Regions from separate parts of the Abyssisolibacter fermentans genome, predicted to be linked through region 2. Evidence: riboswitches for the same ligand, from Rfam matches in the RefSeq annotation. Region 2 holds a riboswitch; the other holds the start of a gene.
What was found. A riboswitch is a leader RNA that binds a small molecule or an ion and turns the genes downstream of it on or off. The one in region 2 is predicted to bind molybdenum cofactor.
Positions count from the first base shown of each region.

Region 1 (17,352 bases), on a different contig from region 2:
AAATAAACAAATATATTTCTATAATTTACGTAAATTAAAAAACTGATAATATTCAGCAATGAAAAGTAAAAATATTTCGCTCTACTAAAAGCTTAAAACTATAGGCTTTTTGTGATACAGTTAAGAAAAAGTTTTTCGTAAAGGTGTAAAATATCATGAAAAGAGCTAAAAAAAGAAATTAAAAATATTCAACCTATTACTTTTATAGTTACAAATAGGAGGTATTAATAATGAGAAAAACCATGATTAGTATAGTTATACTTATGTCAGTGTTTATAATAGGTTGCAGCAATACTAATGATAAAATTGGGAAATCAATCAAATGTGTTGAAATTTTAGATAATAGATTTTCTAATTTTCAAATTAGCTATAATGACTATATGAAAGAAATAATAGACATTTTTAGCAGTAGATATTTTACAGAAGCTGACCATATAAAAAGAAATCATGGTCATGCACCAGATATGAATAAGGAAATATATACAGAATGTTATAAATTAGCAGACAAAGATGTAATAAGATACGATTGTGAGATACAGATTTCTAAGGTTTATGATTTAAAAGATGATACAAAAGTTGTTTTTACTAAAACAAAGCTTGTGTATAAAGATAAAAAGTTAGGTATTGATTATATAACTAAGAAGTACTACCTAATAAATGAAGATAATTCATGGAAAATAATTGGCAGAGATGGGAAAGTGTATTCGGAATATGCTAATAAATTTAAAAAAACATCAAAAACGTTATTTGAAACTTTTAATAATAAACCTATCGAATATATACAAACAGTAAATCCATTTTCTGAATAAGATTATTTTTAAAATTGGATTAGAAGATAAATCAAATGCGATGGAGGAATAACATGAATAAACTAATAGTTGTCAGACATGGACAAACTGATTTTAATGTCCAAAAAAGATATACAGGTAGCAAAAACATTAAATTAAATGAAAAAGGAATCATGCAAGCAAAGTTTACAGCTAGTAAACTTAAAGCTTACGATATTGACATCATTATTTCTTCAACATTAAAAAGAGCTAGACAAACTGCAGAGATAATAAGTACTGAATTAAACATACCTATTATAGAAATGAAAGAATTTTGTGAAAAAAATGTAGGAGTTTATGAAGGATTGACTAGAGAAGAAGTAAAAAATAAGTATCCTCATTTATGGGAAAAATTCAGCATACCAATATATGATGAAGCTCCTGATGGAGCGGAAACTATAAAAGAAGTTGAAAAAAGAGTTTTTTATGCCTTAGAGCATATAATAAATAATTACACTAATGAAAAGAATGTTTTAGTAGTAACACATGGTTTTATAGCTAGAGTTATCAATAAATTTTTCAATAAGGTATCGGAAGAGGAATTTTTTAAATACAGACTTGAAAATTGTGATATTGCAGAGTATGTATTATAAATTATTTTCTTTACACCATTTTATAAAATCCACATTTTATTAATATAGTATTAAAGTGAAAGATAAAATTAAGAAGGAGTAGTTCCCTCCTTTAACTTATATCTTCATAAATGATATACTATTTATTTTCTAGTTCATCAATTGCTAAACAAATTAGACCAATTGATAATAAAAAAATACTGCCTTTGCTTTCTAGTGGTTTTATTATATTTAAAACTAGCGTTGAAACCCCCATTGCCAAACCAATTGCTTTAAAAATAACTCTTCTAAAACCTTTATTCATTATTTTTCCTCCCTAAAAAATAAGTTGTTTTTTATGCATCACTTATCATCTCTGTTGTATATTCTTATTTTTTAAATCAATAGATAAATGCTTAACTATTTTAGGGTCATAATATTTTTTTCCTCTTTGTATGACATGTATAGCATAAAGTATATCTGAGGCATAAGCATTTTTTAAAATATATCCATGTACATTTGATTGTATAGCCATAATAAAATCTTCCTTTTTTATAGATGATGTTAGTATAATAAAACGATTGAATGTTTTATAATTTTTAGTTTTATTAACAATTTGTAAACCATTTTCTTTTCCCAATTTCAAATCAATCATAGTTATTTCAGGATTGTGTACCTTTATCATCTGTATAGCATCATGTACATTTGCTGCTTCAAAGATTTCATCAATGCTATTATCACATGATAATATTGAGCAAAATCCTTTTCTGATTAAAGGATGATCATCAACTATAAGAACTCTCATATTATAGCCTCCCGATTTTTTGTCAAACAAAGTTTTTACCTTTTTTAATGTATATTATTATTAATAATATTTTATTACTTTATTAAGGTAGAAACTTTTTAAAGATATAAAAAGGATTATCCATGGAAATATAATAATGATGTAGTTTTTTTAAGTTGTATTAATTAAAAAGCCCAAATTCAGCAAAAATGCAGAAATTGGGCTTTTAGAGCAGTTTGAAACCCTAAAAATGAGGTTATAAATTCTATCCTTTTACAAAACTACCACAGTCAGTGTGCTCCACACTACTACATTCATTACCGTGTTTTACCACTTGAATGTGAGGAAGTGTACACTGCTGTACAGTTTTAGCGTGATATTTACATTCAGTAACTGTACAACCTATACATTCGTTACTATGCATTTAATTCACCTCCTTAAAAGGTATCAAAATTATTATTAGGATTATAGATTTTTTTATCCACAAAAAAAATAACTCATTGTGCCAAATGAGTTATTTTATACTTAATGCTACAATAAGTTATTTAATTTAATAATTTTTTTTCAAAATTCTGAGAGCATTTAATATTGCTAAAATAGTCACACCAACATCTGCAAAAACTGCTTGCCACATATTCGCTAATCCGAGTGTTCCCAAAATCATAACACCAAGTTTAATTCCTAGAGCTAGTATTATATTCTGCCAAATTATTGACTTGGTTTTACGAGCTATTTTAATTCCTTGTGGTATTTTTGATACTTCATCAGTCATCAAAACAATATCTGAAGCCTCTATTGCGGCATCTGAACCTAGACCACCCATAGCAAAACCAATATCTGATCTAGCAAGTACCGGAGCATCATTTATGCCATCACCTACAAAACCAGTTGTTCTACCTTTTACTTTTTTTGCTTGAATAGCTTCAAGTATTTCAACTTTATCGGCTGGTAACAAGTTTGCATGTACATTGCTTATACCTAATTTAGAAGCTACTTTTAATGCAGTAGACTGATTATCACCTGTTAACATTGTTATATTATTTAAGTTTAAGGTTTTGAGTTCTTTTATAGCTTTTATAGAATCTTCTTTTACTTCATCAGCTATTACAATATAGCCTTCTAGAATTTCATTTACAGCTAGATATATAACAGTTCCGTATTCATCAGCTTCAGCGATTGATATATTTTTAGATTTCATAAATCTAGCATTGCCAGCAGTAATTAAATTTTCATTTATAACAGCTTCTACACCATGCCCAGCCTTTTCTTTATAATCTTTTATTATATCCTCATTAACATTTTTAAAATATGCTTGTTTAATAGATTTACCTATAGGATGATTTGAATATGCTTCAGCATGAGCGGCATAAAAAATTAATTCATCCTTTTTCATGTTCCCTACAGATTTAACAGACGTTACTACAAAGTTTCCCTTTGTCAATGTACCTGTCTTATCAAAAACAATACTATCAATATTACTTAAAGCTTCGAGATAATTACCACCCTTAACTAAAATACCTTTACTAGAAGCTTTACCTATGCCTGCAAAATAACCAAGTGGTATAGAGATTACTAAAGCACATGGACATGAAACAACTAAAAATACCGCACCTCTATATAGCCATTTAGAAAAATCTAAATGTAAAAATAAACTAGGGACTAAGGTAATCAGCAAAGCAACTATGACGACAGCAGGAGTATAGTATTTAGCAAATTTAGTCATGAATTTTTCTGTATTAGCTTTTTTATCAGCAGAGTTTTCAACCAAATCTAAAATCTTAGCTATTGTTGATTCTTCATATTTTTTTGTAACTTCTATAGTTACTACATTCCCTGTATTTATAAAACCACTATAAACAGTTTCATTGATATCTAAATTTTGAGGGATAGATTCTCCTGTAATTGCAGAAGTATCGAAAGCAGATTTTCCGTCTTTAATTTTACCATCTACAGGAACTCTTTCACCAGTTTTTACAATTAATAAATCTCCTACATTAACGCTCTCGGGAGCAACTTTTTTTGTTCCATTAGGAGTTTTTAGATTAGCGTAATCTGGTTTCATGCTTATTAATGAAGAAATAGAGTTTCTTGAATGATTAACAGCAGCTCCCTCCATAATTTGACCGATATTATAAAATAGCATAACGGCAACTGCCTCTGGATATTCACCTATATAGAAGGCACTTAAAGAAGCAATAGTCATTAAAATACCTTCATCTATAATTCTACCTTTAAATAAACCCTTTATAGCATTTAATAATACTTTGCCACCTATTATGAGATATGACAAAGTGAACATAGCAAGCTTAATATTAGAATCAACTTTTAATGTTAAACCGAGTACTAAAAATACGGTTCCAATTATTATAGTCAATATTGTTTTCTTATCAAATTTATTATTATGATGATGCTCATGTTCGTCACTATGCTTGTGGTTATGTTCATGGCTATTATTATGGTCATGGGCACAATTGCAATCGTGGTCATGACAGACTTCATGAACATGTTTATTAGAATCAATTCTTTCTAGTGTAACATCAGGTTCTATTGATTTTACTATGTCTTCAATCTTTAAAATATTATCCTGAACATTACTATCATCTGTAAAAACTAAAGTCAGCTTACTTGTCGTAAAATTAACTGTTGCTTTCTCAATAAAATTTTGTTCGTTTATATTGTTTTCCATTTTAGCTGCACAACCAGCACAATGTAATCCATTTAAATTAAATTGATATTTCATTTTTGTCCCCCCTTAATTACCCAAATTATTGATATAACTAAATAATCTCAGTAATATTAATCCTCAATATGATTTATATGATTTAATCCTTGATCAAATATTTTCTTAACATGATCATCATCTAATGAGTAAAGTACCATCTTTCCTTTTTTTCTATATTTAACAAGCCTAGAGTTCTTTAATAATCTTAATTGATGAGAAACAGCAGATTGATTTAAGTTTAAAATAGTGGCAATATCGCTTACACACATTTCAGATTTAAACAGTGAATATAAAATTTTAATACGTGTTGAATCACCAAAAACTTTAAAAAAATCAGCTAAGTCATATAAAACTTCATCTTTAGGCATTTCATCTTTAATTTTATCAACTAAGGATTTATCAAAGATATTATCACACATTATAGATACACCTCCTATATATGAACATCTATTCATATGTTAATATAATAATAACTTAGAATTTATAAAAAAGCAATATAAAAATATAAAATAATTTGGGTTTAATAATGAAGCTGCTTTTCTTTTTATATGCCTGCTGTTGAGGGTTTTATTTTTCTGTATCAAGAATTTTCTACTAAAATGGATTAATTGACAAAATCATATTAATAAGTTAAAATGTTCTTAAATATAAGTTTCTCCGAGCTTATCATCCTGTTGCAAAAGCATGGATTTTAAGCCGATAGGGTAATATTGGAAACGATATTGCCTCCCATTTGGAAAGGAGATTTTTTAAAATAACAAGCTTTGATTTATGATACTCTCCTTTGTTTATAATAAGGGAGTTTTTTGTTTTGACAGTAAAATGTGGGTTACATCTATTGATTTAGCTGTATTGGAGGTGATTTTGATATTTAGAACTGTTATTATTACATTATTAAGTATGTTATTATTAATTGGATGTTCTAATGATGCAGAATTAGATACAGTAAGAAATAAATTTGGACAAGATTATAGCATAGATAGACTTACTAAGTATGAAGATGATAGTATAATTAGAGTTTACAAAGTTAGTAAGGAAGCTGATGAAAAGTATCAAATAGTTCAAATTGTTCGCAGTAAAGGATACAAAGATTATATAAAATTTATGGTCACTATTGATAATGACAGTAAAAAGATATCAGATATACACATTATAGAACATAATGAAACTCATGATTATGGAGGTTATGTTACTAAAGATTGGTTTCTGAAAAGATTTATAAATAAACCGATAAATCAAAGTTTAAAAATTGCTAAAATAGTATCCGAAAATCCATGGGAGGTTACGGCTATAACTGGAGCTACTATAACAAGTGAAGCTGTAGTTAAGGGAGTAAATTTATGTATTCAAAATATTGAACCCATATTAATCATAGAAAATTATGAGCAGTGAACCCAAATCTTGATTTTGAGCAGTGAACTAAAATCTATGATTTTTTGTGAGTCGCTTACTCATATGAATAAAATGAATAGGAGATTCATTAATAATGTTGTTCTGATTATAAGATACCATTAAATTCTTGACATACCAACTCGGTATGCCTTCGAATTCACTGAAATCTTCTAATTCAGAATTATACAACATATTATTCAAAGTTATATGAATAATAAGGGTTAAACTATGGAGGTAGAGTAAATATGAAAAGGTGTTTTAAAAATTCTTTTATTGTTATAATGATTATTTTAGCATTATTAGCTGTTGGTTGTAGTGAGAAAGTTAACTGTAAAGTTATTGATGAACCTAAGGTAGATAGCACGAAGAGTATAACAATAGTAGGTATAAGTGATGAGGATATTAGTTTAGGCTTTGATGAGATGAAGAATTATACAGAAATAACTCAAGATGTAAAAGTAATTAGGTCAAGTGGAGAGGAACAAGTTTATTCTGTTAAGGGAATAATGCTTGAAGAGATTTTAAAGAAATATGATAAATCTAAAAATGATTATAATGCAATTAGATTAGAAGCAGGAGATGGTTATTCTATTGAAGTACCTAAGGAAATAATAGCTATTAGAGATGTTATTTTAGCTTATGAAATAGATGGCAAACCATTAGATGATAAAAGTAAACCTATTAGGATAATGATTCCTGAGGAAAGATCTATGTATTGTTTAAGAAATCTTAGTAAAATTGAATTAATATCAAGTACAAGAAATAACACAACTTCAAAGGTTTTATTACTTCAAACAGCTATTAAAGATTTAAAATTAAACGATTATACTTATTATGAAGATGTAGACAAAGCTATAAAAACTAGTGATTTAATAGAAAAATATCAAATAAATTCTACTAGTGATTCAGTGTTCATAAAATCTGTAGATGGCTTAGAAAAAAATGAAAATATAGATGTATTTAAAAGTGGTTATATAAAAGTAACAGGGAAAGAATCACCTGCTTTTTTATCTCCTGATTTGCCAAAAGGAATGCATGTTAAAAATATATTATGGTTTGCTTATGATGATATTGCATTTTTTAATATAGAAGCAATTATTAAGTCAGATGAAGAGGTAGCATTAACAACATTTTTAAAACAAATAGGCTTTGATAAAGAAGAAGCTATTAAAGTTTCATGTGCAGATGGATATAGCAAAGAAATAACAAAAGATATGTTTGAGGCAGGTTATATATATAAGAAAAAGGATACTTATAATATAGCTTTTAAAGATATGCCTAAAGATACCAAAATAAAATATGTAGCAAGTATTGAATTAGTACATAAATAGAAATTTATTTAAATGGAGCAAATAAAATGACAAAAAAAGGTTTGGATAGGTTTTCAATGTTTGATTTAGTTATTATAGCTATGATGGCAGCTTTGGGTATAGCAACTAAATCTGTGATTGTACCTCTTATTCACATAGTAACAAGTTCATTATATATACCTGGTGGAGTTATAGCAGGTGGATTTTATATGCTGTGGATAGTCATGAGCGTAGGTATTACACGTAAAAGGGGAGCGGCTACTTTAACTGCATTTGTACAAGCTATAATGGTTATAGCTATGGGCTCAATCGGTACACATGGTATTATGAGTTTGATAACTTACAGCTTACCCGGGTTAGCTGCTGATATAGTTTTTTTGTTTTCTAAAAAGAAGAACTATACTATAGTACATTTTTTCACAGCAGGAGCTGCTGCTAATTTAGCAGGTACTTTTCTCTCTAATCTTGTTTTTTTTAGATTGCCGTTAATACCATTATTGTTGAGCGTCAGTAGTGGTGCATTATCAGGAGGGATAGGCGGATTAATAGCTTACAAAATAGTTAAGGGCTTTGATAAATTTAATATAATAAAAATTGATAATTGAAAGGAAAAAAAATGAGTAAAAAATCATTACTAATAAGTTTGGTTGTTGTAGTTATTGCTGTTTGCATAATATTATCACTAATTTTTTTAAATAAAGAAAGTGGATACATACCGTCTTTTAAAGTAGTTGGTGATGTTAATAATGTTTTGGATATAAATAAACAATATGAGAATTTAGAGCAACATAAAATAAAATATAAAACTAAAACTATTAAAGCTGTAAAGCTTAATGACTTATTAACTGTTAGCGATACATATGATAATGATTATGATATTTTGCTAGTAAGCTATGATGGTTTATTTTCAAAACTTAGTAATAGACAATTAGAAGATAGTTATATATCATTTTCTAATGAATATGGATGGAATTCAATAAATTTAAATCACCCGATAAGCAGTAATATAAAGCATTTAAAAGAAATAGTAGTCGTGTCTACTAAAGAATCATATGAACATGGATTTAATATAATTAGCAGTAATCAAAATATATTAAGTGTTTCAGTCGGCAGCTTAATGTCAGGTAATCTTAGAGATATAGTTGTTATTGATGGAAAATCCAGTAAGAATGTAAACGGTGAAATTTATTTTACTGAAGTATATAGAAGAAAAAAGGGATTTAAAGCTGAAGATTTAGTAGATATAAAATATGATCAAAGGAATATTGTCATGGGTGAAGAAGGAGACTATGAGTTTCTAAAAGAAGGAGACTTTTTTGAAATAAAAGATAATTATATCAACTTAATAACAGCTGATGGTAAAATAAAAGTGAAAAAAGCAAAGGGCATATATGTAAATGCTACAAAAGATAGTAATATGGATGTTTATTATGATACATCTCATTATTTAGAGAATAACGAAAAAGTCATGTTTATATTTCTAGATGGTTTTTCATACAGACAATATGAATATTCTTTGAAAAAAGGTCTTATTCCATTTATGAGTAAGGGTAAGGTCAAAATGGCTAGTACAGTGTACAAGCCTGTTACAAATGCTGGCTTTGCAGCAATGATAACAGGTAAAAATCCAAAAGAAAATGGAGTTTATTCCAGAGCTCAAAAGGATTTGAAAGTGCCTACTATATTTAAAAAAATAAAGGACATGAATAAAAAAGCTGCTTTATTAGAGGGTAACATAAAAATTTTAAATACAGAAATAGAGCCAATACTTCATCTGGATAAAAATAATAATGGTGCTATAGATGATGAAATACTAGATACTGCTAAAGAAGCTATAAAAAAAGATTATGATTTTATCTTGGTTCATTTTCATGAAATAGATGACAATGGACATAGTTATGGAGATTTAGCTAAAGAGACATTAGATAGTATTAAATTACATGATGAATATATAAAATATTTAGTTCGGGATTTTAAAGGAAAAGTGATTATTACTGCAGATCATGGGATGCACAGTATTAAAACAGGAGGTAAACACGGAGAATTTAGGTATGAAGATATGATAGTGCCTTATATAACAATAGAAGGAGGGGGACAATGAAATTTATTGTAAGCTCATTACTTCATGGTGAAGGGAACCCTCTAACAATCTTTGACGGTTCCGACAAGAGCCCGTTTCTGAAACAGATAAGAAACTCACTACTCACTGCGTTCCTAGCAGTAAGTGATTCACTCAAAATCGCAGATTTTGGTTCTCTACTTAGAAGCGATGAAGAAACGAACTCTTGAAGTCACACTTTCAAAGAAACATTAGAGGGTTCCCTAGTAACCGTATTGGAAGTTTATATAACTAATTGTTATATAACAATAGAAGGAGGAGGACAATGAAAAAAGGGTTAGTTATAGTAATATGTCTACTTGTTGTAATTATCGGTGTGACAGCATACTTGAGCTCTGGTAATGTAGAAGAAAAGAAACAGCTTCAAAAAGATGCACAGTTGATTATTAAAGCTGGCGAGGAAGAATTAAAGCTAAGTATGGATGATATAATGGCTGCTGGAGAAGAAGAATTTAAGGCTATGCTAAAAACCAATGGAAAAGAACCTATAGAGTATACTTATACTGGAGTAATGCTATATAAGATATTAGAAAAATCAGGAGTTAATTTTGAAGGAAAAGATACTGTTATAACAAGATCGGTTGACGGGTATACAATAGCTTTGAGTTTAGAAGAAGTTAAGGAACCTTCTAATGTATATGTTGTTTATAAAAAAGAAGGTGAAGGCTTAGGTACTAAAGAAGATGGTGGAAAAGGTCCATATATGACAATTATACGAAAGGATAAATTTAGCCAAAGAAGATGCAAGTATTTGACAGAGATAGAGATACAGTAGAATATGTGTTAGAAATCAATAATTTGTCATATAAATATTCAGGTCAAGATAGAACAATATTTGATAATGTAAATTTGAAGGTCGAAAGAGGGCAGACTGTAGGTATAATTGGCTTAAGCGGTGATGGTAAAAGCACATTATGTTATACAATGACCGGGATAATCCCACATGTTTATGGTGGTGATATCAAAGGAAGTATAAAGATATATGGAAAGCGTACAGATGAGTTGAGAGTTTCGGAAATAGCACAAAAAGTTGGAATTGTGTTTCAAGATCCAGATTCTCAACTTTTTTCACCTACTGTTGAAGATGAGCTAGCTTTTGGACCTGAAAATTTATGTATTAATAGAGAAGAAATCGGAGATAGAATAAAAATGGCTTTAGAGTTTGTTGGAATGAGTGATTATAGGTATCATAATCCAAATAATCTTTCTGGTGGGCAAAAACAACTTATTGCTATAGCTTCAGTATTGAGCATGAAACCTGAAATATTTATATTTGATGAAATTTTTTCACAAATTGATAAAGAAGGAAAAAAGAAACTTAAAGATGTCATATATGGGTTAAAGAAAGAAAATAAAACTATAATTATGGTAGAACATGATTTTAGGAACTTAGATGTGTGTGATAAGATTGTATTACTAAAAGATAAACAGCTACATGAATGTTGTGATAAAGAATATGTCAGCTTAGTAAAATTACTTAATCCCTGATTATTCTATAACTCCTGATAACATACTTATGAATAATCTGGGTTACATAAAGGATGATAAAAGTGAGTTATATAGATGTTTGTGATGTAAGTTATGCATATAAGCATAAACAAAACATATTAGAAAATGTAAATCTATCTTTGGAAAATGGTAAATTCACTGCTATTGTTGGTGCAAATGGAAGTGGTAAAACTACATTAGGTAAGCTTATATCTGGCATAATTAAACCTAACTTAGGAGAAATATTTATTGATGGGGTTAGCACTAAAAAATCGAGTTTAGGTGAGATTGGAGGTAAAATAGGTTACCTTTTTCAAAATCCAGAAAAACAAATATTTGCTCATACAGTTTATGAAGAGCTGGCATTTTCTATGAAGTTTAAAGGTATAGATGATAAAACTATAAATGAAAAAGTTACTTTAAAGCTTAATGAATTTGGCTTGATGCATTTAAAAGATTCATTTCCATTTAATCTAAGTCAAGGAGAAAAACAGAGATTAGCAATAGCTGCTATCTTGATAAATGATGTAAAGTATATAGTTATGGATGAACCTACTACAGGATTAGATATTAGGAGAAAAGAAATATTATCAGGTATAATGGAAAACTTAAAGAAAAAAGGTATTGGTTTTGCTGTTATAAGTCATGATGATAATTTTATAAAAGAACATTCAGATAAAACATATGTTGTTAAAAATAGGAAGGTAGTAGAATATGCCAGACAGAAAATTTGATCCCAGAACAAAATTATTTATAGTATTATGCTTGTCTTCTATGGGTGTTATAATAAAAAATATTTATATGCTGTTTGTAATTTTGTTAATATCTATAGTAGTATCAAAGCTATTTGCATGTGATTTTTTTTCATATTATAAAAAAATAAAAAATTTAATCAAAATAATAATTTTAATTGCGGTTGTGCAAAGTATTTTTTCGGGGTCAGGAAGTGTATTGATATCAATTAGAGGCTTGCGAATCCTTACCACAGGAGGTATTTTAAAGGCTGCTGAGTTTATACTTAGGATGTCTGTTGTTATAATATCAGCTTCAATAATAACAACATCTAACTATAGGGAAATTGTACAAGGGTTAGTGCAAATGAAAATACCTTATGAAATAGCATTTATGGTATCTGTAGGCATAAGGTTTTTGCCATTAATGGTTGAAGAATTCAAAGATGCTATGACAGCAATACAGCTTAGAGGAATAGAACTTGATAAAATACCTATAAAAAGTAAATTGAAAATTTATTCATATATTTTCACACCTGTAATTGCGGGAAGTATAATTAAGGCAAAAAGATTATCAATAACAATGGAAACAAGAGCTTTTAGAGCATATCCCAATAGAGTAAGTTATATGATTTTAAATATGAGATTTGCAGATTATATTGTTATGATAATTACTTTTATAATTACAGCTTTAATTGTAGGAATTTATGTTTGCTATATGGCATGATTGATGGAATATGGAATAATGAATGATTAAACTAGTAACATATAATTAGGTAAGGATAAAATAATATAGATAGGATGAGGTGCATGAAGGTTTTTTCCGTTATCGGGATTTCAAAATCAGGAAAGACAACTACTATTGAAAATATTATTAAAGGTTTGAGAAATAGAAGATATTCTGTTGGTTCTGTTAAAGAAATTCATTATGAAAAGTTTGCTATAGATACAGAAGGGACTAACACAGATAGACATAAAAAAGCGGGGTCACAGCTTGTTACTGCAAGAGGTTTTTATGAAACTGATATTTTATATAGTGGAAAATTGCATATTGATGAAATACTTAAAGCATATAATCAGGATTTTGTAGTATTAGAAGGAGTTAAAGATATTAACGCTCCCAAAATAATTACAGCACATAATTTACAAGATATAGACAAGCTGCTTGATGATACAGTATTTGCAATATCAGGTAGAATATCAAATGAAATAGATAATTATAAAGGAATTCCTGTAATAAATTCATTAGAAAAAGTAGATGAGTTAGTAGATTTGATTGAAGACAAAGTTTTTGAGAGACTTCCTGATTTTACGAAAAAATGTTGTGGTGAATGTGGATACAGCTGTAGAGAGTTATGTGCGAAGATAATAAATGGAGAAGCGAGTAGAAATGATTGTGTACTCAGTCATAATAATATAAGCTTGTGTGTTGATGGACAAGAAATAACTATGGTACCATTTGTACAAAATATATTAAAGAATGCTGTGATAGGAGTAGTAAAAGAGCTTGAAGGTTACAAAAAAGGAGCAGATATTCAAATAAAAATAGGTGAGAAATTTGGTAAATAAAAATACTATAAAAGGTATAGATTTTCCTATTAAGATAATAAGTGAATTTAAGAGTAAAAAAAATACGGTATATAAAGGGAGCTTAAAAAAAAATAATACAGAAAAAGAATGTGTTATAAAGCTTTATGAAGCTAAAGATAACAATAAAAACAATGAAATGTTTTGGCTAGATACTTTATATAATAATGGAGTTAAGGTTCCTAAATTATATTATAAAGGAGAAAATAGTTTAATATTAGAATATATATCAGGTTATTTGCTTATTGAAGAAATAGAAAAATATGAGACAGAGCAAAATTTTAACTATTATGTGCTATGTTCAAAAATAATAAATTGGTTTGATAAATTCTACAAAACAACATATAGTATTAAAGGAAGCAGATACATATTATATGACATAAATCTTCGCAACTTTATAGTAGCAGGAGATGAGTTATATGGAATAGATTTTGAAGATTGCAAAGAGGGTAATTACGAGCAGGATTTAGGGCGATTATGTGCATTTATATTGACTTATGAACCAAAGTTTACACCTTGGAAGATAAATTTTGCTAAAGATATTTATACCTTATTTGTAGATAAGCTTAAATTAGATGTAGAATTATCAAAACAATACTTATCGGAGGAACTCGATAATATTCAGAAAAGAAGAAAAATATGTATTTTAGATAGAAAAAAAGATATAATTATGAATCAATGGTAATACAAAAAAAGGACAGCTTATCAATAATAAAAAGATTTACAAATAATTAATGTGCACTTATAATGAAATTATATAGATTATATCATTTATACATTTATCCCTGATTATTCATATAACTTTGAATAATATGCTGTAAGTTTTTGAATTAGAAGATTTTAGTAAATTCGAAGGCATACCGAGTTGGTATGCCTGCCATTTAATGGACATCTTCTAATCAGAACAACATCATTAATGAATCTCCTATTCAATTACTTCATAGGAGTAAGCGTGAGTTGTACCTCCTATTCATTTTATTCATATGAGTAAGCGACTCACAAAAAATCATAGATTTTAGTTCCCTGCTCAAAATCAAGATTTGGGTTCACTGCTCATAATTTTCTATGAATAATCTGGGATTATAGTTCTATGTAGCTTAGTATTTAAATTATTTGAAGCAAAATTTGGTAAAAGAATATTTGTGTATAGTGTATATACGTCTGTAAATTAAATAATTGGAGGATTGCCAAAATGTATAGTGATAAGAAAATAATCTGTAAAGATTGTGGTAATGAATTTATTTTTACTGCAGGAGAGCAAGAGTTTTATGCTGAAAAAGGTTTTGATAATGAGCCAGTAAGATGTAAAGATTGTAGAGCTAAAAGAAAAGCTAATAGAAATAATAGAAGCCAAAGAAATAATTATTCTAATAGAAGATAATCGTATAAGATAGACAATATTATTATTTAAATAGTATTGTTTATTTTTTTGCAAAAAACTAAATTTTAATAAGTGAATAGTTACTTTTAATACCATATGATACATTTGTAAAATGAAGTTAAAGTTTACAATAGACACATTTTGGATTATAATTAGAACATAAGTTCGAACCAATAATTGGAGGGGGATAAGGTGAAAGAATATAAACACATTAAAGATATCGTAACCAAAGAATTGTCATGTTCTGCACATAATATGGATCATGTAATGAGAGTTTTTAACTTGTGTAAACTAATAGCTGATAGTGAAGCAAATGTTGATAGAGATGTTTTGTTTATATCTGCATTATTACATGATATTGCTAGAGTAAAAGAAAGTAAAGACAATACAGGAAATGTAGACCATGCTGTACTAGGCAGCGAAATGGCTGAAGAAATTTTAAAAGCTTTGAATTATGATGATAAAATGATAGAAAAAGTAAAACATTGTATAGTATCTCATAGATTTAGAAGTGGACATATTCCAAAAACAATAGAAGCAAAGATATTATTTGATGCTGACAAACTGGATGCAATAGGAGCTATTGGTATCGCTAGATGCTTTATGTTAGCTGGACAATTTAAGCAAAAGATAAATATTCAAGAACCAATAGAAGAATATATAGAGAATAATGTTGTAGAGAATGGAAGACTAAAAGATGTAAGTAAGCATTCTCCAATAATAGAATATGAAATGAAGTTCAAAAAAATTCCTTCAAGAATGTTTACGAATAAAGGAAGAGAAATAGCTGTAAAAAGACTGAGTTATATGGAAGGTTTTTTTAATAAGTTAAAAAACGAAAGTAACGGACTAGAATAAAATTAACCAAAATTCAAAATAACCTAATTATATTAACTAAAATCAAAAAATACTTAAACAAATTAGTAAGTCGTAGAAAAACACATGTCTTTCAACAAAATTTGTAAATATCAACACATTTTATAATTAAATAATGTATAATAATAAATACAGCTTAGTTATTTGCAATAAAGACTAAGCTGTAAGAAGATAACCCAAATCTTAGATTTTATGTTAGTAGCTTACTTATATGAAATGACTGAGTAAGAGTTCTATTCTAAAAAATTATCTATGACAATTTATCAAATTAAAATACTAAAGTAGAGTTTAACCCTGATTATTCGTCTAACTCCCGATAATATGCTGTAAGTTTCTGAATTATGAGCAGAGAACCTAAATTATAATTTAGTGTGAATCGCTTACTCAGACGAAGTAATGAGTCTGAGATACATCTATAATTTATAAGTGAATTCGAAGGCATACCGAGTTGGTATGTCGAGAAATTAATGAACATCTTCTAATCAGAAGGATGCAGTAGAGTATTTAATTTTCTATGAATAATCTGGGTTTAATAATAAAAATTTAATTATAATTATTTTATTGCTATTGTTAATAATTTCATAAGGATTAATTATTAAATTGTGTTAAATAATGATATAAAAACAAATATAGCAAAAGATATAATAGAGGAGGTATGAATATATGATCAAAAAATTCAAAAGAGTTTTGGTTGCAAACAGGGGAGAAATAGCTATAAGAGTATTTAGAGCCTGCAGTGAATTAGGGATTAGAACTGTTGCGATATATTCTGAAGAAGATAAATTATCCTTATTTAGAACTAAAGCTGATGAGTCTTATTTAATTGGTAGAAATAAAGGACCAGTAGATGCATACTTAAATATTGATGAGATATTAAATCTAGCACGTAAAAAGGGTGTGGATGCAATACATCCAGGGTACGGATTTTTATCTGAAAATCCAGAATTTGCACGTAAATGTAAAGAAGCTGGGATAGAGTTTATAGGTCCAACACATGACATGATGGATAAGTTAGGTGACAAGATTAAATCTAAAATAGTAGCTAAAAGTGTAGATGTTCCAACTATACCAGGTGTAAAGAAGCCCATTAAATCTGATGAAGAAGCTATTGAATTTGCAGAGTATTGTGGATATCCAGTTATCTTGAAGGCAGCAGCTGGTGGCGGCGGCAGAGGCATGAGAATTGTTAGAGATAAGAAAAATCTATTAAGCGAATTTAGAAGTGCTAAAAATGAAGCAAAAAAAGCCTTTGGAATTGATGATATTTTTATAGAAAAATATATTGAGAACCCAAAACATATTGAGGTTCAGATACTTGGAGATAAATATGGTAATATTGTCCATTTATATGAGAGAGATTGTTCAATACAAAGAAGACATCAAAAACTTATTGAATTTACTCCTGCATTTTCTTTGACAGAGGAAAAAAGAAAAAAAATCTGTGAAGATGCAATAAAGATAGCAAAATCAGTTGATTATTTAAATGCTGGAACTGTTGAATTTTTAGTAGATAAACATGGAAATCATTATTTTATTGAAATGAATCCTCGAATACAGGTAGAACATACAATAACAGAGATGGTT
Region 1 covers NZ_LOHE01000048.1:10,050-27,401, reverse strand. The annotation lists gene AYC61_RS07615 (hypothetical protein) at 231-809, shown strand; gene AYC61_RS07610 (histidine phosphatase family protein) at 863-1,420, shown strand; gene AYC61_RS21140 (hypothetical protein) at 1,539-1,703, opposite strand; gene AYC61_RS07605 (response regulator) at 1,749-2,183, opposite strand; gene AYC61_RS20645 (DUF1540 domain-containing protein) at 2,428-2,586, opposite strand; gene AYC61_RS07600 (heavy metal translocating P-type ATPase) at 2,713-4,902, opposite strand; gene AYC61_RS07595 (ArsR/SmtB family transcription factor) at 4,959-5,303, opposite strand; molybdenum cofactor riboswitch at 5,528-5,644, shown strand; gene AYC61_RS07590 (FMN-binding protein) at 5,749-6,276, shown strand; gene AYC61_RS07585 (molybdopterin-dependent oxidoreductase) at 6,522-7,607, shown strand; gene AYC61_RS07580 (ECF transporter S component) at 7,634-8,191, shown strand; gene AYC61_RS07575 (alkaline phosphatase family protein) at 8,203-9,687, shown strand; gene AYC61_RS07570 (hypothetical protein) at 9,684-9,875, shown strand; gene AYC61_RS07565 (molybdopterin-dependent oxidoreductase) at 9,971-10,480, shown strand; gene AYC61_RS07560 (energy-coupling factor ABC transporter ATP-binding protein) at 10,447-11,193, shown strand; gene AYC61_RS07555 (energy-coupling factor ABC transporter ATP-binding protein) at 11,256-11,927, shown strand; gene AYC61_RS07550 (energy-coupling factor transporter transmembrane component T family protein) at 11,908-12,651, shown strand; gene AYC61_RS07545 (molybdopterin-guanine dinucleotide biosynthesis protein MobB) at 12,735-13,493, shown strand; gene AYC61_RS07540 (RIO1 family regulatory kinase/ATPase domain-containing protein) at 13,474-14,196, shown strand; gene AYC61_RS07535 (zinc-ribbon domain-containing protein) at 14,704-14,892, shown strand; gene AYC61_RS07530 (HD domain-containing protein) at 15,085-15,750, shown strand; gene AYC61_RS07525 (pyruvate carboxylase) at 16,432-17,352, shown strand, end outside.
Region 1: another riboswitch for molybdenum cofactor. It lies ahead of AYC61_RS07590 (FMN-binding protein); the one in region 2 lies ahead of pruA (L-glutamate gamma-semialdehyde dehydrogenase).

Region 2 (17,352 bases):
TACGAGGATCAATAAATTAGATTCCCCATTATAAATGTAATCAAAGCCCATAATCTTTTTAGTCTGAATCATACCACCACCGATTGAATCACCAACAACACTATGAACCTTTCCATCAGATGTAGTAATTTCAAACTTCATTGAATTCAAGTGATCAGATTCTTTCATCACTCCTTTGGTGAATTTTACCTCAACTTCTTGCTCTTTGGCGATGTGGTGACAATCATTTCTTTTCAGATCGTCTACAGGCATCCCAAGACCACCTGCAAGCATCCCAATATCTTCACTCATAATCCCAAATGTTCCGGCAAAAGATCCTTCTGAGTCCATTATAACTTCTATTTTTGTAATTTTTTTACCCTCAGTTAACGCATTTGTTGCTAAACCTAATCTCTGAGGACCTGCTAAATGCGAACTGGATCCGGCTATCATAACCGGTCCAAAAACATCATTAAAAAAACTAGGATATAATTCTACATTATTCATTTTCATTCGCACTCTCTTCCATTTTTTTATATAATTTTTTTCACTTTTTGTTTATTGCTTTTTTATATCTTTAATAATCACTAGAACTAATAGTAGTGAACTAGCATACCCTGTTGTTGAGTAAATGATATTTGATAATTTTGCAAAAGATAATGCCATATAGCCCAGTCCACATAGAACAGCAGTATGCAAACTTGAACCTGTCAGCATAATAGGACCAAAAACATCATTATCTATCATCTCATGTAATTTACTTATCAGGTGTTTGCAAAATTCTACACCTTTTTGTTGAATCTTTTTTTGCTTCATTTAAAAACCGTTTTCTCACAAAGTTTTAACTTTCTCCCCTTTCACTAGTCCAATTCAATATTTGTATTTCATATACTGTCATTAATATTAATTAGCAAATTCCATGCCAAAACAAATTGCTAGATATTTCAACGTTCAGAACCAAATGCAAACAAAATCCTTGCACAGATGCAATACTATTTATTGCATTTGTGCAAGGATTAGCTCTTTTAAAATATTAATGAATCCTTTTTTTAGTTTTCTGTATATTATATAGCTCTATATTCAATGCTTTCATGCTCTATTATTGTGTAGTATTAATGAATAGCTTGACTTTAAGGAAAAGCAAAATCATTGCATTCTTGCAAGGATAGACTATTCTTCAATATCAGCACGGTCTCTTTTGAGTTTTCTGTGTATAGTAGATGGATTTACATTCAATGCCTTCGCAGCATTCACTATTGTGCCATGCTCAAAAATAGCTCGACTTATTAACTGTTGATCAACTATTCTATAAGCTTTTGCTAATGGCATTAATTCATTTACTTGTATTTCAGTATTAGTATTTTCTAATTTAAATTGATCCTCAAGATGCAATATTATTTCTAAGTCCTTTGTCTCAATCTCATTTTTCTTTGCTAGAATTACAATTCGTTCAACAACATTTTTAAGTTCTCTTACATTCCCTGGCCAAGGATAATTATATAGTTTTATCATTGCCTCTGAATTTATTTTTACTTTACGATTGTATTTTTGGTTGAATTGAGTCAAAAAGTGATTTATTAATGGTAAAATGTCATCTTTTCTATCTTTTAGTGGAGGAACGCAGATTGGAACTATGCTTAATCTATAATACAAATCTTGTCTGAAAAATTTTTCATTTTTCAATTGCGATTTTGTTAAATTAGTAGCGCAAATGTACCGTATATCAATGGGAATTAAATCATTTCCTCCTAATCTTTTTATATTATTCTCTTGAATAACCCTTAGAAGTTTTCCTTGCATCTTCAATGGCAATTCTCCGATTTCATCAAGAAAGATAGTACCACTATTTGCTATTTCAAATAATCCTTTTTTACCACCTTTTTTTGCTCCCGAGAAAGCTCCTTCTTCATAACCGAACAATTCAGATTCTAATAATTCAGATGGTATAGCAGCACAGTTTATTGCAACAAAAGGCATTTCTGATCTCATACTATTTTGATGTATATATTTAGCAATTTCTTCTTTACCTACCCCAGATTCTCCCGTTATAAATACTGACGAATCTGTATTTGCTACCCTCGAAGCTAGATAAAGTACATCTTCAATTTGGGTGCTAGCAAAAATTATTTTCTTTGTATGATTCATCTTTTGTAGCTTATTTAATTTCTTGAGATATTCATTTTTTACAATTTCTACTTCTCTTAATTCTTCCCTAAGGTTTACAATATCTGTTACATCTTTAGCTGCTTCGATAACTTTTATCAATTCATTTCCAGAATTAAATATTGGAGTTGTTTTACAGTGTATAACGGTTCCATTTGAAAAAGCAACTTTTTGCTCAACCATCTTCTTTTGTTTGATTGCTTCTGGCGTTACAGCATTGTATATTCCCAATTTATTAATAACAGACTGAACTTTTTGACCAACATATGAATCTAGTTTTCTACCAACTAATTTTTCTACTTCCTTATTGCCTTTCAAAAATACACCATTACCATCATATATTGCTACCTTTTCACTGATATTTTCAATTACTTCATCTAACACCGAAGACGTCATGGATGTTTGATCAAAAATATACAGAAATGCTAAATCATTATTACTAATATTCAATTTATAGACATTAACTGAAAAGGATATATTCTTAATAATTAAAGTCCTATTATGAAATTTTGATGTTCCTAACATGTTGTTAGAAAATAGAGGGTCTATATGATTGACTTTGAGTTGATCAGGCATACTGCAAAGTTGTATTATTTTCTCAGCTGATTTGTTTGTTACAACTATTTCCCCAGTTTCATTTACTAGTAAAACTGGATTTGCTATTTGATTAATAAAATGGATAAGCATTTCTTCCATCCTCATACCATTCCTTTCACATAATTTAATTTGATCTGTCATAATTTTACTTTATTTTGTATAATTTAATATCTTTATATTAATTAAAGTCTTATAACCTTATTATAACTTTTTTCTTATTTATTTTACAGTTAACTCAGTAGAGTAAATTGAATTTTTTAAACTCATCCCTCACTAAACATGCACTATTAAAAGCTCACGGACATCGAATCCCTTCGCTTTGATCCGATTTCTCTCCGAAAAATGACCTACAATAAAAAAAGAGATCAAAAAAACTGACCCCTTTCTTAGCAAATACAAATTGTCTTTTTTAATTCTCATTTTCTATCAATAAGTGCAATTCCTGTGTCTAGTCAAACAAATTTTCTACTTTGGCATACTAGCCATAAACTCTTGAGTAGAACTAAATGGTTGTCCTTTAAGTACTGCAAACCAAACGCTCTCTGATAAAGTTGGATGTGCATGAACTGTATTTTTTAAATCATTAATAGTCAATCCATGAGTCACAGCCAGTGTTAATTCGTGAATTAATTCTGTTGCACCCTTTCCTACAATACTTGCACCAAGAACTACTCCATCATCTGATTTATATATAAGTTTAATACGGCCTTCAGTAGCATGTTCAATAACTGTCTTACCATTCATAGCCATAGGAAAGTTGATGACTTTGATTTTTTCATATGCTTTATGAGCCTCTGCTTCTGTTAGCCCTACAGAAGCAATTTCTGGTTTAGTATATACAACTCTTGGTGCAACTTTGTTATTGTATGGTATACTTCCAGGCTGCATCATATTAGTTGTAATAATCATGCTTTCATAGGCAGCTGTATGTGCAAGCATGAGAGTAGGAACCACATCACCGGCTGCATAAATATGTGGTACATTCGTTTGTAAATAATCATTTACTTTAATAAAACCTTTATCAACCTCGATGTCTGTATTTTCTAGTCCAAGATCATCAGTATTTGGTTGTCTTCCTACGCCTATTAGAACTTTATCAAATGAAGCTCCATCAGAATAACTCCCAGTAAATGTACAAATAACTTTACCATCTCCTACCTCTGCCTTTTCTATACTTGTAGCAGGATATATACCAATCCCTCTTTTGCTAAACAAGTCTTGGACCATCATGCTTGTGTCAACATCTTCATTTGGCATTACTCTAGGTGCTGCTTCTATCAAGGTTACATCAGAACCATAGCTTTTATAAATTGATGCAAACTCAAGACCAATCACACCACCACCAACGACTAGTAATTTTTCAGGGATGACATTATTATCTAGTAATTCATCACTAGTGCAAACATATTGACCATCAATTTCAATACCTGGTATTAATCTAGGTCGAGACCCTGTCGCAATAACGAATTGATTACCAGTAACGCGTTCTATAGAACCATCAGTATGCATTACTTCAACTTCATCATTACTAACAAAACGTCCATGTCCGAATATAATCTCAGCAGAAGTATGTTTTTGATGCATACTACCTAGCTTGTTCACCAACATTTCTTTCATATTATGAATTTGTTCCATATTAGGCTCTATAGATGAAATTTTCACACCAAATTCATGGGCTTTTTTTCCTGATTCAATAACCTCAGCTACCTTTACTAAGTGTTTTGTTGGCATACACCCTTTGTTAACGCAGACACCACCAAATGCATTAGGATTCTCTTCAATCAAACATACTCTTTTATTGGACTGTGAGAGTATTGTGCATACTTCTATACCAGCTGGACCACTCCCTAAAACAACAACATCAAACTTTTTCATTATATTTTCCCTCCATATTGACTTAGTTTTAATAAAATGATAACATAATTTTAAAACAAAGCAACTACGCACTTTATTGTCACCTAGTCACCTATTTGTTACCTACTAACATTTTGGGAACCGTGGTAACTCTATAAAATGTGCGTATAAACATAAAGACTATTTTTAAATATTCACCATTTCAAACTACTTATTAATTAATAGAAGGAGACTCATATGCATAGATATAATCAGGACTATGTAAGCTTAGCCCTAAGCGTTATTGGTGGTAAATGGAAATTTACAATCCTTTGGCATTTACGAGAAGATCCAAAAAGATTTAACGAACTATTAAGATCTATTCCAAATATCACTAAAAAGATGTTGGTACAGCAACTAAGACAACTTGAAAATGATCAAATAGTTCACCGTGAAGTTCATAATATTGTACCACCAAAGGTGGAATATTCCATCACTGAATACGGTGCCACTTTATGTCCAGTTTTACAAGCACTTCATAATTGGGGAGAACAACATCAACAACTAATAGAACTTGAATCAAAAAAATGATAACTTAGCATAACAAAACGGATAGAAACAAGCTAAAATCTTGAATTTCTATCCATTTGTTATACTAATTATTAATTAATTCTCACATTGGAGCCTATTTTGAATAGATTTCAGCTTTTTTAGTAACTGCTTTTTTGAAAATTAATTGTTTACTTAATAATCACAATATTAATTCATTCCTTTTCCCAAGTATTTCATCATACTTAAAAATCATCTTAAATACAATGGTTCTCTTGAGTTTTTATCACATTTCATGCATTTTAATGCTTCTTGCTTTTCCTCATCATCACTCTAGCTACTGAATTAATGTATATTTTTCTTTCCGAAAGATTTTTATCAGCTTCCTTCAGACCCTTCGTTATCTAAAACACTCTTGCTTACAGCTATTCTTCCCATAAAAAATACCTCCAAGTAGATAGTCTATTTTTAATTAGTTAGACTGTCTACCTTGGAAGTATCATATCAATTCAGGTCCTTAATTTTATTTTCCTAATTTTTCTTTGATATAAGCTTCAGCTCGTTTTCTATCTTTTGCATCTATTTGTATAACTATTTTTCTACTTTTGCCACCCAAAAACTTAAATTTACCTTGTGTAACCTTAGTAGTAAATGTCAAATTATAATATCTTAAAACACCTTTTCTCTTATCTTTTGATTGTTTAGAACCCCATTTACAATCTTCTATTCTATCCCATACAAAACTACCTTCTTGAGTACTAATTCCTCTTTCATTGATGTGATCCCTGTCCAAAGCTCTTAAAATCCAAAAAACTCCTATACTTAACCATAAAAAAGTGTTCATTAAATAAGCAGAACCATTTTTAATATCTTCTATATTAGCTCTGTAATTTAAGTATCCTCTAAAATACTTATAGGCTATAAAAAAGAATATTAAAGATATAAAAATTAAGAAACCATTAGATCTTCTAATTGACTTAACAAACGCTCTTTTTTCTTTTAAACTTATTACAAATCTAAAACTTATAACACTAATAATGAGAGCTAAAAAAACAATCATATCTACAGTTATTTTCAAATTACTTCGTCCTTTCTTTTATAAATTATGCCAATTATTCATTGTCTCTACATATTATTATACTCTTTTGACCAGTATTTACAAGTAATCTTTGAAAATAACGCTTTTATAATACCAATTATCCATTGTATGATTTATAGTTTCCTAATAATTTATAATGACAACTGTTTTCTTTAATATTTTTTAATGCATCTATTACTACACTATTATTTAAATTGCCCTCAAAATCTATATGAAATAAATATTCCCATGGTTTATCTTTTATAGGTCTAGATTCAATCTTTAACAAGTTGATACTGTTTTCTGAAAAATGCTTTAATATATTGCACAATGCTCCCGCTTTATGGGGTACAGATACAACTATACTAATCTTGTCATTACTTACTTTCCTAACCAAATTACTTCCTATCACAATAAATCTAGTATAATTTGAATTATTACTATTAATATTAGATGAAAGTACTGCCAAATCATAAATCTCAGAAGCTTTTATACTAGCAACAGCAGCCTTAGTCTTATCATTACATTCACTTATATACTTTGCACTGGCAGCAGTATTTGTATATGGTATTAAATCCCAATTGTTAGATTGCAAATATTCTTCACTCTGCATTATAGCCTGCGGATGAGAATAAACATACCTAATATCTTCAAGCTTAGTCCCCTTCACACCCAAAAGATTATGTTCGATTTTTATACAAACTTCATCTATTATATAATACCCATACTTTATCAATAAATCATATACAGTAGCTACACCACCAGTAGTTGAGTTTTCAATAGGTAAGATACCACATATTGCTTTTCCTTGTTCAAGGGAATCAAAAACATCACAAAAATGTTTACAAGCTAATGCATTACTACTATTATGAGTATACTTTAATGCAGCAATATTTCCAAAAGAACCTGCTACCCCTTGATACGCTATATCATAAACTTCTCTCATGTTATTTCTCCTTTAACCAAGATTATTCATATAACTCCCCATGAATAATCTTGGTTTATTATTTACCCTATTTTTTTATCCTCAATTTCAAGCATCTTATTCAATTTATTCATTAATGTTTTAAATTTTTCAGGTTTCAATGACTGCTGACCGTCACATTTTGCATTAGCAGGATCATTATGAACTTCTACCATCAAACCATCAGCTCCAACAGCTAATGCTGCCTTTGCTAGAGGCTCAACTAACCACCATAATCCACCAGCATGACTTGGGTCAACTATTACAGGTAAATGACTATGTTTCTTAATAACTGGTATAGCACTTAAATCTAAAGTATTTCTTGTATATTTTTCAAACGTTCTTATACCTCTTTCGCACAAAATAATATTTTCATTTCCCTCTGACATAATATACTCTGCTGCCATTAATAACTCCTGTATTGTTGCTGACATACCTCTTTTAAGTAATATAGCCTTTTTGGTCATACCTACTTCTTTTAGTAAATCAAAATTTTGCATATTTCTAGCACCTATTTGTATAATATCAACATCATCAATAAATTTATCCAAGTATTTTGGAGACATAAGCTCAGTAACAATCGGTAAACCTGTCTCTTTCTTTGCAAGCTTTAGAAGCTCTAGACCATCTAATTCCATACCTTGAAAGCTGTAAGGTGATGTTCTAGGTTTAAATGCTCCACCTCTTAATATTGATGCTCCTGCACTTTTTACTTCCTTAGCAATGGAAACAATTTGTTCCTCACTTTCTACAGAACATGGACCTGCCATAACAGTAAAATGACCTTGTCCAATTTTTCGCCCGCAAATATCTATTATTGTATCCTCTGGATGAAATAATCTATTAACCTTTTTGTATGGCTCTTGAACATGTATTATTTTTTCCACATTTTCATTAGCATTAAGTAAATCTGGATCAATATTACTTGTATCTCCAACAAGACCAATTAAATAATAAGTCTGCCCTTTAAACTCACATATTTCACATCCTAATTCTTTCATTTTCCTCTTGATTTTGTTCACATTTTCTTGTTTTTCTTCGCTTTTTATAACTATTAACATTTTTTCATCCTCCTTATGCTTTAATGCATTATATTGTTAAAGTAATTTGGTTGCTATAGTACTTCTTCTTATGTTTTTTGATATTTAAAAAGAAGCTCTAATGAGCTTCTTCATATAATCAATTTTTAATATATTTATTTTATGTTATTAAATATATTGATATATATAAATGTCATTAGAAAGAAATTGTTTGATTTTTTTACAAAACAAATAGCTAGCGCTAAAAAAGTTAAAAAAGCCCCAGAAAAAGTTAAAGAAAAAGTTAAATTCAAATTGTTTTGTATTTGTCTTTCTAATGTCTAACATTCTTATTCCTCCTATTGTACATATATAGCAGTAAACACTTCAATCAATATTTTAGTTCCCTGCTTAATAAATATATTGTTTATGATTATAACAAAATCCCTACTAAAGTCAATAGATTTTTTTTATTTTTTATAGATTAGTCTGAAAATTTGAAAAGTTCAACTTTTTTAAGTAAATATCTTTTTGTTTTATTTATTCATAAAAAAAGTCAATTTATTTCTCACATCTAAAACTGAAAAATTCAGTATCCTCTATAATCACATTGGTAAAATTATATTTTTTACATAAATTATTTATAGTCAAATCATTTGGTATTCCATCCTCGTCAGCATGATATCCAATTTTTTGACGATATAATCTTAAACCTTCTCTAGTTCTAGCATGTGCAATGACAAATTTTCCACCTTTATTTAAATGTTTATATGATTTATCAAATACTACATCTAAATTATTAAAATGAGGAATACTATTAAAAATAATTATGTAATCAAATGTTTCATTTAATTTTATTTCCTTATCATAATCACAACATATGTTCTCAACATTAGGGAATTTTTTATTCAATTCCTCAAGCATTTTTTCAGAAATATCTATTGCTAGATATCTTTTTAAGTTTATATCCTTTAATACAACATATAATACTCCCGTTCCTGCACCTACATCTAATAAAGCTGAACCTTCACTCACATTTATATCTGATATTAACTTTTTCATAATTTCTAATTTTTCATTTGATATATCTTTAGTCCATTTCTTGTAAGTTTGATTAAAATATTCTTTTTGATTTTCTATCATTCTTCACCCTTTTGTATATATTCCTTTCTTTAATTGTTTTTAAGAATTCAACTTATTAATTTGATATTATTCTATTTATAATACTCAAAGTAACTTATCTAAGTATAACATATTATAACAATAGGTCTATAGAAATTTATAAAAATAGGTTTTGTATCATACTCTTATATATTTTTATCAAGACAATAAATTCAGGCAGATAATTTCGTACTAAAATATGGGCTCTTTTATCTATACTGTAAATATTCTCAAAAGTTATTGAATATGTAGCAATAAAAATATATAATGTTTATGTGTTTTAAACAGATCCTAAGTAACTAACTTGAGTAAGCTAGATTACTATACAACATATCTTGAACAATATTTCTAAAGCATTATCGTAAATAAAGCTTGAGTAAGTTACAATTACACATCTACATTAATAAATATTAACAAAATTTAATAAATACTTCTCTTCGAGTTTCTCTATCTAAAGACAACACGTCCATGATTCTGAAACCGATAGGGTACAATTAGAAATGATTGTGCCTCCCAGTGTGGAAAGAAGAGATAATAATAGAGTATGACTAATATAAGGACTAAATTGATGTTTAGTTAAATAAGTTGTTTGCTATTAATTTGTATTTATAGATATCGTAATATATGTAGTTTATATTTTCTTGTCTTTGCTTAAATATTTTCTAAACATTTTTAAATTAGCCATTGTATTTAGCCTTATTTGTATTGCTCAAATATTATCTTCTTTTTGATAGACAACTGGTGTATCACTTTAAAGTTTATTATAAAGGAGGATTTTTTTATGTCTAATGCTTATTTTAAATTAGAAAAACCAAAAAATGAACCAGTATTTTCATATGCAAAGGGAAGTACCAAAAGAATTGAACTTAAGAATAAACTCAAAGAATTAAAGCAAAAAGAAATTGAAATTCCTTTGATAATTGGGGGAAAAGAAATAAAAACTGGTAATACAAGACAATGTGTAATTCCACATGATAAAAATCATGTACTTGCTACATATCATATGGCAGGCGAAAAGGAAGTAAAAATGGCAATTGAAGCTGCTATGAAAGCAAAAAAAGAATGGGACAAAATGCCATGGGAGCATAGAGCATCAATATTTTTAAAAGCTGCTCAGTTATTAGCAGGACCATGGAGATATACTTTAAATGCTGCTACAATGCTTGGACAAAGCAAAACTGCCTATCAAGCAGAAATTGATTCAGCTTGCGAATTAATTGACTTTTTAAGATTTAACACTTATTTTATGTCTGAGATTTATAGCGATCAGACTGCTTCTTCTATCAATACTTGGAATAGATTAGAATACAGAGGTCTTGAAGGATTTGTTTTCGCTGTAACACCATTTAATTTCACTGCCATAGGAGGGAATTTATGTATATCCCCTGCTATGATGGGAAACGTAGTACTTTGGAAACCATCTCATACAGCAGTATATTCTAATTACTTATTTATGAAATTATTGCAGGAAGCAGGATTACCAGATGGCGTTATCAATTTTATACCTGGAGCTGGAAGCTTAATTGGAAACATTGTTTTTGATAGCGAATGGTTTGCAGGAGTACATTTCACAGGCTCAACTGGTGTATTTAATACAATGTGGCAGTCTATTGGTAAAAATATTTCTAAATATAGATCATATCCCAAAATTGTAGGAGAAACTGGAGGTAAGGATTTTGTATTTGCACATAATCTAGCAGATATTGATGCTCTTAGTATTGCTTTGATTAGAGGTGCATTTGAATATCAAGGACAAAAATGCTCAGCTGCATCTCGTGCCTATATACCTGAAAGCATATGGCCTATTTTAAAAAATAAACTAATTGATGAAGTTTCAACCATTAAAATAGGTGATATTGATGATTTCACTAATTTCATGAGCGCTGTAATAGATAAAAAATCCTTTGATAATATTAAATCATATATAGATTATGCGAAAGCTTCTGATGAAGCTGAAATAATATGTGGTGGAGAGTGTGATGATAGTATTGGTTATTTTGTTAAACCAACTATCATAGTAACAACTAATCCGAATTTCAAAACAATAACAGAAGAAATTTTCGGCCCAGTACTTACTATATATGTTTATAAGGATGATGCTCTCGAAGAAACTCTTAAGTTATGTAATGAATCAACGCCTTATGGATTAACAGGGTCTATTTTTTCTCAAGATAGAAATGCAATTATTAAAATGGGAAATCTACTTTACTATGCAGCGGGTAATTTATACATCAATGACAAGCCTACAGGAGCAGTTGTAGGACAGCAACCATTTGGAGGCTCAAGGGCTTCAGGAACAAATGATAAAGCTGGCAGCAAATTGAATTTATTAAGATGGACAAACCCAAGGGTTATAAAAGAAACCTTTAATCCAGCTAAGGATTATAAGTATCCATTTATGGACGAAAAATAAAAGGGTTGTCTCAAAATGGTAAATTTCTGCGTTAATGAAATATTTCACGACTAATCATGAGTAGAGAACAGAAATCTATGATTTCTTGTGAATCACTTATTCCTAGGAGCGAAGTGAGTAGTGAGCTACATCATAGTACGCTCATATCTGTAAGCAGAGAACCTAAATCTTTGATTTAGTATGAATCGCTTACTCAGAGGAAGAATGAGTCTGAGTTTCAATTAATATAAAAATGCCTTGAACTTCACTCATTTTGATACAACCCAAGGACACAAAATATTTTAAAACAACCCGATGACTAAAAAATGTTAGTCACCCGGTTTTAAAAGTTAAAACTCTTTATGTTCAGTTCTAGTTATTATTTCATCTTGGAGTGCTTTATTTAGATTATTAAAATAATCACTATATCCCGCTACACGTACAATAAGATTTTTATATTTATCAGGACATTTTTGTGCATCTCTTAACGTTTCAGCATCAATAACATTGAATTGAAGATGATGCCCATCTAATTTAAAATATACACGTATTAAATCTTTCATTCTACTAAGACCTTTTTGCCCTCTCAATATTTGTGGTGTGAATTTTTGATTTAATAATGCTCCTCCAGTTCTAAGCTGATCCATTTTAGATGCCGATTTTATAACAGCTGTTGGTCCATTCTTATCAGCACCTTGAACTGGAGAAATACCTTCTGATAATGGTACTTTTGCCTTTCTTCCATCTGGAGTAGCCCCTATTACACTACCAAAATAAACGTGACATGTCGTTGGAAGCATTTCTATTCTGTAAGTTCCTCCATTTATCGTATTTCTACCATCTACTGCATTATAAAAAATATCAAAAACCTTTTTCATTAAATCATCAGCATAATCATTGTCATTACCATACTTTGGTGTTTTATTTAATAATATCTGTCTTAATTTTTCATCACCCACAAAATCCTGCTTTAAAGCTGTCATTAAATCACTCATTTTTATAGTTTTATTATCAAACACATGATACTTAATAGCTGATAAAGAATCTGTTATAGTTCCTATTCCTACACCTTGTATATATCTTGAATTATACCTAGCACCACCAGCATTATAGTCTTTACCCTTGCTAATACAATCATCAATAATAATAGACATAAAAGGAGCTGGCATGTATTTAGCATAAAGCTTTTCTATCATGTTATTTCCTCTAATCTTTATATCAATAAAGTATTTAACCTGTTTTTCAAAAGCTTCTAATAATTCATCTAGTGTACTAAATTCATCTATTTTCCCTGTCTCTAAACCTATCAATCTTCCAGTCCCTATATCTAACCCATTATTTAGTGTAATTTCTAATACTTTAACTAGATTAAAATATCCAGTCAATATATAGGCTTCTCTGCCAAAACATCCTACTTCTACACAACCACTAGTTCCTCCACACCTTGCATCTTGAATACTTTTACCTTGTCTGATTAACTCTTTAACAACAGCATCTGTATTAAATACAGAAGGAAATCCCATTCCTTCCCTTATAACTTCACATGCCTTTATTATAAACTCATCAGGATTTTTTCTACTTATTTGTACATTAGTACTAGGCTGCAAAAGTCTCATCTCTTTTATTATTTCAAGTAATAAATATGAAACTTCATTAACTCCATCTGAGCCATCTGGTTTTATTCCACCAATATTTATATTACAAAAATCAGTATATGTGCCGCTCTCCTCTAGAGTTATGCCTACTTTAGGTGGAGCTGGCTGGTTGTTAAACTTAATCCAAAAACACTCTAATAACTCTTTTGCAGCTTCACTGGTTAAAGTACCTTGCTCTATATCCTTTTTATAAAAAGGATATAAATGTTGATCTAATTTACCCGGACAAAATGAATCCCATGTATTTAATTCTGTAATTACACCCAAATGAACAAACCAATACATTTGTAGGGCTTCTCTAAAAGTTCTAGGTGGATTAGCTGGAACGTAATCACATATCTTTGTTATTTCCTCTAATTCTCGTTTTCTTCTTTCATTGCTTTCTTTGCCTGCAAGCTCATTAGCTAATACAGCATGACGTTTAGCAAATATTATTAGAGCATCACAACATATGCTCATAGCTTTTAATTGTTCTTGTTTTTCATAAGCATCTATATCATTTATATAATCTAGTTCTTTGAGTTTTTCGTTAATATCATCTTTAAAACCTAAAAATCCTTTTTTGTATATCTTGTCATCTGCAACAGTATGTCCAGGCGCTCTCTGCTCCATGAACTCTGTGAATATGCCTGCATTATAACAAGCCTTCCATTTATCACTCATTTGATTAAATATTAGATCTCTCATTGATCTGTTCTGCCAAAACGTCATGATTTCTAAACGTTCTACTTTCTTTACTTCGTCGCTTACTTTAAATGATATCTTTTTTCTATCATTCATAACTTCTAAGTCTTCTACAGTATGACAGCATAATTCCGGATATGTCGGTGTAGCTTGTGGCTTTGTTCCTCTTTCTCCTACTATAAGTTCATCTTCATTTATGCAAATAGTCTTGTTTTCCATCAGATATTTAAATGTAAGTGCTCTTAGAACAGGAACAGAAACTTTACCTTCATATTTTTTATAAGCCTCTGTAACAATTCTGGCTCTCTCAATAGTAATACACGGTACTGATGATAAACTTTGCTCTCTTAGTTTTTTTACTCTTTCATTCATATTCTATCCCCCGATATTAATATTTAAATGATACTTTCCTAAATAACAAGCTATTTTCTCCATAGTTACTTTGGATGGAGGTTTAATATCTTTTAATTTATATCTCATGCCTAGTCTTTTATATTTATCCATGAACATGTTGTGGTAAGGCAATATATAAACATTCTTTAACCCTAATGATTCCAAAAACTCACCAGTATCTGATAAATTTTTATAATCATCATTTACAGTAGGTATAATCGGTAAACGAACCCAAATATCTTTGTTTAAAGCTGATAATTTCTTTAAATTATTCAATACCAGCTTATTACTTACTCCAGTAAATTTTTTATGCTTACTTTCATCCATATGTTTGATATCATACAAAAATAAATCTACATTATTATTAACTTTTAATAAAGCTTCCCAACTACAATAGCCAGAAGTATCAACTGTTGTATGAATCCCCTTATCATGACACCTGCTTAAAACTTCCTCTAAAAAATCTGCTTGCATTAAAGGTTCACCTCCAGAAAAAGTAACCCCTCCGCCAGATTCTTCATAAAAAACTTTATCTTTAACAATCTCATTCATGATTTCTTCTACATTCATTTGCTTGCCTACCATCTCCAAAGCTTCTGTAGGACAGTTAAGAGTACATTTACCACATAAAGTACAACTATTCATATCTATTTTGAGTTCTTTAGTTATACAATCCATTTCGCACATGTCTATGCATGTATAGCAATGAATACATTTATTTTTATTATAGATAATAGCTTTTTTTTCATTTTGACTCTCTGGATTATGACACCACCAGCAGTTTAAAGGACAACCTTTAAAAAATATCGTTGTTCTTATCCCCGGTCCATCATTAATACAATATCTTTGAATGTTAAAAACAACTCCATTTTTCACTTCATCACCCCTAGTAATTTTTATTATTGGAGCTTTTTAATAACTTATAATGCATAAATAATACCAATATTTAACCCAAATTTCTTTCCAAAAAAACAAGCATAATAATAAGTAGTTGTAGCTATCAAAGCTAAAACGACTTATTATTATGCTCTTACATCTCATTTTTTGTATCATTTTTTTGACAGTTTTTGTCCCATTTTTTTTACACATCAATTCCATGTTTGTTTATTTTGTTATATAACGTTTGTCTTGGTACTCCTAACATTCTAGCAGCCCTTGAATAATTTCCTTTAGCTCTATGAATTGCTTTTTCTATTAATTCTTTCTCATATTGATTCATAGCATCCTTCAATAATGGCATATTATCTTTATCGTCATTTTTCTGTACATGATTTAAATTAATAATATGCATTGGTAAATCTTCTACGTCAATCTGTGTTTTATCCGTAAAATTCATAATACTTTCAATAGTGTATTTTAGTTCTCTAATATTCCCAGGCCAGTTATATTTCACTAAGCATTTTATACAATCATTTGTAACATGTTTTACATTTTTGTGTAACGTTTTGTTATAAAGCTTTATAAACTTATTTGTTAACAGTTCTATATCATCTTTTCTTTCTCGTAGTGGAGGAAGCTTTAAGGATATAACATTTAATCTATAAAATAAATCCTCCCTCAAGGTTTTATCTTTAACTGCTATTAAAGGATCTTGATTGGTAGCTGCAACTACCCTAACATCTACAGTTATCGTTTTAGCACCACCTACTCTCCTAACAACTCCATCTTGTAAAACCCTTAACAGTTTCGCTTGTAATTCCATATCCATAGAACTTATTTCATCTAAGAAAAGAGTCCCACCATCAGCTAATTCAAATAAACCAGGTTTATCCTTAGCCCCTGTAAAACTACCTAAACTAGTCCCGAATATTAAGCTTTCTAGCAAATCTCTTGGAATAGCGGCACAATTTTGAGCAATAAATGGTTTATGCTTTCTGGTTAAACTGGCATTATGCATCCCTTGTACAAACAACTCTTTACCTGTTCCTGTTTCTCCATATATTAATACTGGCGAACTACTGTCTGCTATTTTTTTGACTTTAGCTTTTAAATTCTGTATAGTACTGTTTTGACCATATATATCATCTAAAGTATACTTTGTGCCGTTTCCAATATAATTTTTCAATTTATTCTTTTTGAATAATTCTTCTCTTAATAAAAGAACTTTCTCTGATAAATTCTTCATATCATTAAGACTTTTGTATATCTCAAGCGCTCCACAAATCTCACCATTTTCATATAATGGTATAGTACTCGTAACTGTAGAAACCTGTTCACCTCTATAATTCATGTAAGTTTGTACATAATTAATTAACGGCCTTTTATTTTTGAGTACATAGTAAAAAGTACTCGTTTCAGGTGTTAAATCCGGAAAAATATCTAGTATATTCTTGCCAACAGCATCTTTTGGCTCAATACCTGCAATATCAGTTGTTGGCTCATTATAAAAAGTCACATCAGCCTCTGTATTTACAACTAATACTCCTTCATCTAAGTATTCCAATATTGATTCTAAAAGATATTTATAATCCATATTCTTTACCCCTTTTAGTTTATTTATATGTAAAAAGCACAGGACTAACAATATTATTTATCAGTATACTGTTAATATATCATTTATGTTTATTAATTTAAATATGTACAATTTTAACATTCAATGAATTATATCATAATCCTTTTAAGCAGTGAACTAAAATCTATTATATTAAAAATCAAAGTCTCAACTAAAATTATATTGAACAATAAAAAAAATTATGTTAGAATTACTATAAAACACTAATATTAAGGGGTTTTAAAATGTATTTTTATAATATTTTGTACGGGTTGTAACATAAGATTAGAGGTCCTCCAAATATATTAAATTTAATTAACTACAATCCCAGATTATTCATAGAAAATTATATAGCACACAATGGCGAGTTATATAAATAGTCAGGGATAAAAAT
Region 2 covers NZ_LOHE01000002.1:48,995-66,346, reverse strand. The annotation lists gene AYC61_RS00445 (L-serine ammonia-lyase, iron-sulfur-dependent, subunit alpha) at 1-492, opposite strand, end outside; gene AYC61_RS00440 (hypothetical protein) at 538-795, opposite strand; gene AYC61_RS00435 (sigma-54 interaction domain-containing protein) at 1,150-2,880, opposite strand; gene lpdA (dihydrolipoyl dehydrogenase) at 3,205-4,614, opposite strand; gene AYC61_RS00425 (winged helix-turn-helix transcriptional regulator) at 4,831-5,163, shown strand; gene AYC61_RS00420 (hypothetical protein) at 5,645-6,199, opposite strand; gene pheA (prephenate dehydratase) at 6,318-7,145, opposite strand; gene aroF (3-deoxy-7-phosphoheptulonate synthase) at 7,208-8,224, opposite strand; gene AYC61_RS00405 (class I SAM-dependent DNA methyltransferase) at 8,744-9,325, opposite strand; molybdenum cofactor riboswitch at 9,767-9,888, shown strand; gene pruA (L-glutamate gamma-semialdehyde dehydrogenase) at 10,125-11,756, shown strand; gene hypD (trans-4-hydroxy-L-proline dehydratase) at 12,086-14,446, opposite strand; gene AYC61_RS00390 (glycyl-radical enzyme activating protein) at 14,450-15,343, opposite strand; gene AYC61_RS00385 (sigma-54 interaction domain-containing protein) at 15,549-16,940, opposite strand.